Regions from separate parts of the Vibrio sp. R12-SW3-ISO1 genome, predicted to be linked through region 2. Evidence: riboswitches for the same ligand, from Rfam matches in the RefSeq annotation. Region 2 holds a riboswitch; the other holds the start of a gene.

Region 1 (4,201 bases), on a different contig from region 2:
GAAGCTATGCGTGAGCTTTTGTTTTTGCCTTGAGCAATTGTAAAACCATGATCTTATTATTGGTAACGAACTAACTGTCTAACCTCTCAATTTTTTTGGTAATTATTCAAATATTTTCACGGTTTTTCATCTTGAACAAACTTTGCTCGATTGTGCCAAGATTTCACATCCCAAGGACAAAGAGGTTCGCTTTTCAAGCCATTATCGCCATAATGAGCACTTCAAATTAGCCTTTTCAGGATCACTCTATGCATATTCATATCTTGGGAATTTGTGGCACCTTTATGGGAGGAGCGGCAATTTTAGCGCGTCAATTGGGGCACAAAGTCACCGGCAGTGACGCCAATGTGTACCCGCCCATGAGCACGCTACTTGAATCGCAAGGTATTGAAATTATAGAAGGGTTTGATCCGGCGCAGTTAAATCCGGCGCCCGATTTGGTGGTGATCGGTAATGCGATGAGCCGTGGTAACCCGTGTGTCGAGCATGTGCTTGATAGCAACCTGCGTTACACCTCCGGCCCGCAGTGGCTGCAAGAGTTTCTGCTGCATGACCGATGGGTACTGGCGGTCGCGGGAACGCACGGCAAAACCACCACATCGAGTATGCTCGCTTGGATTCTGGAAGATTGCGGTTATGACCCCGGTTTTCTCGTGGGGGGCGTGCTTGGCAACTTTGGTTTGTCGGCAAGATTGGGCAACAGCCCGTTTTTCATAGTTGAAGCTGATGAATACGACAGCGCTTTTTTCGACAAGCGTTCTAAGTTCGTTCATTACCATCCACGTACCTTGGTCATGAATAACCTTGAGTTCGATCATGCAGACATCTTCGATGATCTGGAAGCGATTAAGCGCCAATTCCACCATTTGGTGAGAACCGTACCGGGCAATGGGCGTCTGTTTACTCCTCAATCGGACCAGGCGCTGCAAGACGTTATTGCCCGTGGCTGCTGGAGCGAACAAGAGTACACAGGGTGTGAATCTGGCTGGCAAGCGCAAAAACAGGCCCAAGATGGCAGTGTCTTTGATGTCTTATTGGCGGGAGAAATAGTGGGTCGAGTGACGTGGGATTTAGTCGGCGATCACAACGTCAGCAATGCGTTGATGGCCATCGCGGCGGCGCGTCATGTGGGGGTCACTCCGGATCACGCTTGTGAGGCGTTAGGGCGCTTTATTAATACCAAACGCCGCTTGGAGTTAAAAGGGCAGGTCAATGAGATCACTGTGTATGACGACTTTGCTCATCATCCAACGGCGATTGAACTGACATTGGGCGGCTTACGTAATAAGGTGGGTCAATCCCGAATCCTTGCGGTGTTGGAGCCGCGCAGTGCAACCATGAAACGCGGGGTGCACAAAGAAACGCTTGCGGCCTCATTGCAGGCGGCCGATGAAGTGTTCCTCTTTCAGCCTGAGTCAATTACTTGGTCGGTGAGTGAGATTGCCGAGCAGTGCGCGCAACCCGCTTATGTCTCTGACGACATCGACGACTTGGTGCGCAGCATCGCTCGGCATGCTCGCCCCGGCGATCAGATTCTGGTGATGAGTAACGGCGGGTTTGGCGGAATTCACGACAAACTGTTAGCGCAACTAGCCCAATAATAAGAGATACGCACAATGGCTGAAAAATCCATCACCCTCGCTTTTACCGGAGCCTCAGGCGCGCCTTATGGGCTGCGTCTGTTGCAGTGCTTGTTGGCCGCGGACTATCAGGTTTATCTACTGGTTTCATCGGCGGCGCGAGTGGTGTTGGCCACCGAGCACGGATTAAAACTGCCTGCCAACCCAGACAGCGCCAAGCAAGCCTTGGTCGCCCATCTCAGCTGCGACCCGGCTAAATTAGTGGTGTGCGGCAAAGAGGACTGGTTCTCGCCCGTGGCCTCTGGCTCAGCGGCGCCCAAGCAGATGGTGGTTTGCCCTTGTTCGGCGGGCAGCGTCGCAGCGATTGCTCATGGTATGTCCGATAATTTGATTGAACGGGCCGCCGATGTGGTGATGAAAGAGCGTGGTCAATTGCTGCTGGTGGTTCGAGAAACGCCTTTCTCAACCTTGCACCTTGAGAACATGCACAAGCTCTCGCAGATGGGCGTCACTATTATGCCGGCCGCGCCCGGTTTTTATCATCAACCCAAATCGATAGACGATCTTATTGATTTTATGGTCGCGCGCATTTTGGATCACCTCGGCATCGAGCAATCCTTGGTGGCGCGCTGGGGCTATGATCAACGTAACGATTCGTGATTGCGCCTTGGCGGGCCGTCACGCAAGTATGGCTATTGTCGGGCAGACCTATTACAATCAAGCCGAACCTCATCGGGGAGCTATTCATTCACTGAATGACGCTGAGATCGAGCTTTGCTCGGGACCCGTAGACCTGAACCAGATAATGCTGGCGTAGGAATTGAGCGAGGACATCAGGCGTCTGTTTGTCCCTCAGACCTGCGTGGCTCAACAAGGAGAGCGAGCAGTGAAATCCACTTTTATCCCTTCATTTATGCCACTTTGTGCCGCCGCGGCACTGACGTCTTTTTCTGCAACCGCAGCCGATACGTTAACCGTTTATACCTATGACTCTTTCGCTGCCGATTGGGGCCCAGGCCCAGTGGTAAAAAAAGCGTTTGAAGCACAGTGCGACTGTACGTTGAATTTTGTAGCTTTGGATGATGGCGTCTCTATCCTCAATCGCTTGAGACTGGAAGGCGACAATAGCAAAGCCGATATTGTGTTGGGGTTAGACAACAACTTGATGGCAGAAGCGCAGCAGACCGGTTTGTTGGCTGAGCATAGCGTCGATACGTCATCCGTCACCTTGCCAGGCGGCTGGTCCAATACGACCTTTGTGCCGTACGACTACGGTTACTTCGCGTTTGTCTACAACAAAGAGACCTTGGCTGAGCCACCGACTAGCCTCAAAGCGCTGGTGGAATCAAATGACGACTTAACAGTCATCTACCAAGACCCGCGTACCTCAACCCCGGGTCAAGGTTTGATGCTGTGGATGAAATCTGTCTATGGCGACGAAGCGCCGCAGGCGTGGAAAGCGTTGGCGAAAAAGACAGTGACGGTCACGAAAGGGTGGTCAGAAGCGTACTCGATGTTCTTAAAAGGCGAGTCTGACATGGTGCTCTCTTACACCACGTCACCTGCGTACCATCTGATTGCCGAAAATGATGCTAAGTTCGCTGCGGCGAATTTCGCGGAAGGTCATTACACTCAAGTAGAAGTGGCGGCCAAAGTCAAAACGAGCGCGAACAGCGAGTTGGCGGATGCCTTTATGCAGTTTATCTTCAGCGATGACTTTCAGTCGGCCATGCCCACAGGGAACTGGATGTACCCAGTCACTGACGTTGCGTTGCCAGAAGGGTATCAAAGCCTGACGAAGCCAAGCCAAGCCTTGAGCTTTAGCGCTGAAGAGGTGGCTACCCACCGCAAAGCGTGGATTCGTGAATGGCAAAACGCGTTGACCTTCTAAGGTTGGGCGTTCGTGCAATCTGTCCCTAAATTAGGCGTATGGGTCGCGATCTTGATCGCGGCCTTTGTCGTTTCTGCGCTGCTGGCATTGCTCAATCAAGCGCCTTCCCTCGATCTGCGTGTCATTTGGCAAGATCCTTATTACCGCCACGTTACCCAATTTAGCTTCTATCAATCCTTCCTCTCAACGCTGCTCAGTGTCGGCTTGGCGATCCCCGTTGCTCATGCTTTGTCGCGGCGGCAGTTTATCGGCAAAGCCTTGGTACTTAAGCTGTTTACGACCACTTTGGTGCTGCCTGTCTTGGTGGGGGTGTTTGGCTTGCTTGCGATTTATGGGCGCAGTGGTTGGCTGGCGATACAGCTTGCGCAGTGGGATCTTTCGTTGCCATTTAATATTTACGGTTTGCATGGGATTTTGCTCGCACACCTCTTTTTTAATCTTCCTTATGCGGCGCGTTTGCTGCTGCAATCACTAGAGTCGATTCCGGCGGAGCAACACAAACTGTGCGCCCACTTAGGCATGGGCCATTGGCAAAAGTTTAAGTGGGTCGAATGGCCGCGGATGAGGCAGCAATTAGCGCCTGTTTGCGGGTTGGTGTTTATGCTCTGCTTTACCAGTTTTGCCACTGTTATGGCATTGGGCGGCGGGCCCAAATCGACCACCATTGAGCTCGCGATTTACCAAGCGATCAAGTTTGATTTTGATTTGCAAGCGGGCGCGTTACTGGCAA
Region 2 (4,201 bases):
TTTAATAGTCCGGATGGTATCGGTTTTGATAAAGCTGGTCGTTTGTGGATTCAAACGGACGGAAACTACTCAAATCAGGGCGATTTTGCAGGTCAAGGGAACAACCAAATGTTGTGCGGCGATCCTAATACTGGTGAAGTGCGACGTTTCTTGACGGGGCCAATTGCCTGTGAAATCACGGGGCTGACCTTCTCCGCCGACTACAAAACCATGTTTGTGGGGGTTCAGCATCCGGGCGAGAAAGGTGCGCCTTCTCACTATCCAGGTGGTGGTGACAGCAAGCCTCGCTCCACCATCGTTGCCATTACCCGTGAAGATGGCGGCGTTATTGGCGCTTAAGCTGTCTCACTGTTTGCATCAACAATCATTCGCATCAAGATGGGCGCCACGAGCGCCCATTTTTTATTGCCGATATCCACATTGGCATATTTATGCGATCGCTCGCATAAAAAACGTCAAGGTTTCGTGTGTTCACCGCAAAGAGTGTTGCGCTTCACAATCGCAATCCCTATATTGAAAGAGTACTCAGCATAACCTTAAGGTGTTCTAATCCGAATAAACTCCAGATAACAATACGACATTGAGCGATTGACCCGGCGAATCTAACCCATTTCTATTGGCGCAGACGCCCCAACGTAAAAAGAATAAAGTCTATCTGAGCGCCTTCTGATGAGAGAAGTGGCACCTTTAGGTTATCAAGTACGGTGATGATAACTGAGGAGGAGGTTAGGCTATGGTATCACTACTTTGGGTAGCATTAGGTTGTGTGGTCTTCTTATGTTGTTGGAGTGCTCAGCATGGTCTCCCTATGCTGGGGCTTAAACTGGATGAGTCCGATCTACTGATTATATCTGAACTCGCTGGCGAAGACGTCTTAGAGGCATGACCTCAAATAAACGACGATAATGAGCGTTGAAGCAGCAGCAAAAATGGAGCCTTGGGCTCCATTTTGCGTTTCAAGCCTATCGAAAATTTTGGCTATGGCAGTGCGTTGCGTTATAGCGAGATCACGTCCGTCAACTTATCCACCACCGTATGAAAACGGGCTGGCCACGCTCTTTGTTTCTTGCTCACCAAATACAGGGTCTCGACGACAGCTTTCTTTGGCTGATGCACAGCAAGTTGATCGCGCAAAGTGAAAGAGCTGAATGCGCTGTGTGGCAGCACCGTAAAACCGAGCCCTTTGGCGACTGGCAGAAGAATTTGACTGAGTTGGTTGATGTAGCCCGAGGTGCGCAGGGCGCGAATATCAATCCCTGCCAGCGCTTTGTCGCCACACTGCGAAAAGTAGAGCGAGAGATAGTGCTCCGCGTCGGGGTGGCGAATTAAACCGATCTCAAGGAGAAGTTCAGGGGTGATAGGCTCGTCGACGTTTGCCGGCACAATCAAACACATGGTTTCTTGACCTATCTCCTGCGCTTCGATTCTCGGGTCGAGCGGAATGTGGGTGACAAGGCCCAAATCGGCGCGTCCCTCAGCCAAATCGTCGATGATCTTGCGGTTGGGGGCGACTTCCAGCTTGACGACCAGTTGTGCAAATTCACACTGTAAATCGAGCAGATGCGGGTAGATAAGCTGCGCCAACGCGCCAGAGCAAGAGACCGACACCTCACCTCGATGCGCGTCATCCTGAGATAACGAAGCAATCAGGTCTGTTTCTTGTTTGGCGCGCTGCTTTGCGTACTGATAGACCTGTCTGCCTTGTTCCGTTACTTCAAAGCTCTTGTTGTGACGCGCAATCAGTGGGTAGCCGCAAGCCTGTTCGAGCTTTTTGATGTGCTGGCTGACACCGGGCTGAGTCATGAACAGCTTTTCTGCGGTATGAGTAAAGTGGCCGGTCTCGACCAAGGTTTGAAACGTTTTGAGCCAGAGTGGATTGAGCATAACCGTCAAATCAATAACGAAAATTTATAAAATTAAGAGTAAACGATAATGTTCTGTGTGCCAAACGTCGCGTTCGTATCGCCCACTCCTCGATTCACTCGGGTTATTTAAGTGATCTGAATAGGTTGCATCTGCGCTACCACAGGGTTAAGGTTGGCGACATAGTCGGGGAGCGTTCCTTCTGCTCGAATCATAACGATAGCTTGATTAACGAGCCTGTCGTAGAAGCATAGAAGGAGGGCTGAGATCGCATCGCGAGACCCGTTGAACCTGATTCAGTTAGCACTGACGTAGGGAACTATTCATAACGCGGTGTCGTGGGGTCGCCACAATCTCGCCCGTTATGTGTTGTGCTTGGCCAACGCGCTCTGCACACAGTTCCTGATGCGTGCGTGAGGAACACCGATGAACCAAACCGCATTTTATGACCCTCAAACTCCGATTGTCCTAACCATCGCTGGCTCCGACAGTGGCGGCGGCGCGGGCATCCAAGCCGACATCAAAGCGATCAGTGCAACAGGCAGTTACGCCTGCTCCGTTATTACGGCAATTACCGCGCAAAATACCTGTGGCGTTCACGCCATTCATCCTATCCCTATCGACCATGTTCAAGCGCAGCTCGATGCGGTATTGAGCGATCTCAATGTCGTGGCGGTGAAGGTTGGCATGCTGGCTGACGCTGAAATCATCCGTGTCGTGGCACAAAGTTTGTCGGCGTATCAGCCCAAGTTTCTAGTGGTGGACCCGGTGATGGTGGCCACCAGTGGTGACAGCTTACTGCACGCGAGTGCGGTGGGTGCGCTTAAGAAAGAGTTGCTACCGCTTGCCGATATGATCACACCAAACTTACCCGAGGCGGCTGCGCTGACTGGGCGAGCAACGCCGACATCGGAAGAGGAGATGGGAGCGATGATTGACGCCCTGCGCGCCTTGGGCGCCAAAACAGTGCTTCTTAAAGGGGGGCATTTAGAGGGCGAAAGCAGCAACGATCTGCTGATTGAAAGGAGTGGCAGTGAATTGATTCGCGCTAAACGAGTCACCACTCATAATACTCATGGCACGGGTTGCACGTTGTCATCGGCCATTGCGTCCTATCTTGCCCAAGGGTATCGGCTGCACAAAGCGGTCCATTTGGCCAAGCAATACATCTCACAAGCCATCGCGCATGCCGATGAACTCTCTATTGGTCAAGGACATGGGCCTGTGCACCACTTTTTCTCTGGTCACCAAAATGTACGTTAATCGCGATGGTGTGCAGTCACAACATAAGGGCCCTTATTTGGGCATCGAGACCGAGCCAGAGCGGCTAGAGTTGAGAATAAAACGCGCCGCGTCATAGCGATCATTAGAGAGAGGAATATAGCCAGAGTGGGAGACAACTTTGTTGATGTTGTCTCTGTCGATATAACTATCGACAAAGCGTTTCAGTGATGGCCGCTTCTCTAGCGCCTGTTTGTTCACGTAAATAAACAGAGGACGGGAAAGTGCGGTGTATCGTCCCATAATCACGTTCTCGACACTGGGTTTGACCGCGTTGAAGCCAGAGGGAGAGATGGCGATCGCTTTCAACTTGTCTTGATTTTGCAAATAGTAAGCAAAGCCGATAAACGCCATGGCGTTGGGATCGGCGGCCACTTCGGCGACTAAGGCTTCATCGTCTTCATTTGCGGTGTAGTCTTGTCGACTCGCTTTGCCATCCAGCACCACCTCAACAAAATAGTCATAAGTGCCTGAGTCTGATCCAGGGCCGTGCAGGACGATGGGGCGATCAGGGAAGTGCGGATTGACTTGCTGCCAGTGAGTTATCGTGCGTTCAGCGGTGCTTTCCCAGAGTGTTTTCAGTTCATCAAGAGAGAGCGCATCGATCCACTGGTTTTCTTTGTTCACCACCACGGTTATCGCATCGAGTGCGACGGGGAGCTCAATATAGTCGATGTGGTTGATCTCACACAGCGCTCGCTCTTTCTCTTTAATCGGGCGAGAGGCGTTAGAAATATCCGTGCGGCCTCGGCAAAACTTACGAAATCCGCCACCTGTGCCAGTGATGCCCACCACCACTTGGGTGTTGTGCCGCTCGGCACGCATAAAGTGATCGGCGACGGCTTGAGTGATCGGGTACACGGTACTCGACCCTTCAATTTTGATCAGATCTTTCCCGTGTGCCGTGGTACTCATCAGCGCTAGGCATACAGAAGCAAGAACAGTCGAACGCAATCGAAAAGTCATGGTTGAGCACAAAGGAAGAATCAACATACCGCGACTATACGAGCTAGCACTTTTGAGCTCAATATCTTCATGTGGACTGTCACCAAAGATT

What was found. A riboswitch is a leader RNA that binds a small molecule or an ion and turns the genes downstream of it on or off. The one in region 2 is predicted to bind thiamine pyrophosphate.
Region 1: it holds a riboswitch for thiamine pyrophosphate, as region 2 does, so the genes downstream of both, thiB (thiamine ABC transporter substrate binding subunit) here and thiD (bifunctional hydroxymethylpyrimidine kinase/phosphomethylpyrimidine kinase) in region 2, are expected to answer to the same signal.

The regions. Positions count from the first base shown of each region.
Region 1 covers NZ_JCBDGK010000011.1:28,023-32,223, forward strand. Annotated here, with positions in the region: gene mpl (UDP-N-acetylmuramate:L-alanyl-gamma-D-glutamyl-meso-diaminopimelate ligase) at 249-1,601, shown strand; gene AC6R0R_RS03045 (flavin prenyltransferase UbiX) at 1,617-2,240, shown strand; TPP riboswitch at 2,304-2,417, shown strand; gene thiB (thiamine ABC transporter substrate binding subunit) at 2,494-3,471, shown strand; gene thiP (thiamine/thiamine pyrophosphate ABC transporter permease ThiP) at 3,484-4,201, shown strand, end outside.
Region 2 covers NZ_JCBDGK010000048.1:36,674-40,874, reverse strand. Annotated here, with positions in the region: gene AC6R0R_RS15330 (PhoX family protein) at 1-339, shown strand, start outside; gene AC6R0R_RS15325 (hypothetical protein) at 734-886, shown strand; gene AC6R0R_RS15320 (LysR family transcriptional regulator) at 997-1,884, opposite strand; TPP riboswitch at 2,041-2,198, shown strand; gene thiD (bifunctional hydroxymethylpyrimidine kinase/phosphomethylpyrimidine kinase) at 2,290-3,126, shown strand; gene AC6R0R_RS15310 (PstS family phosphate ABC transporter substrate-binding protein) at 3,160-4,110, opposite strand.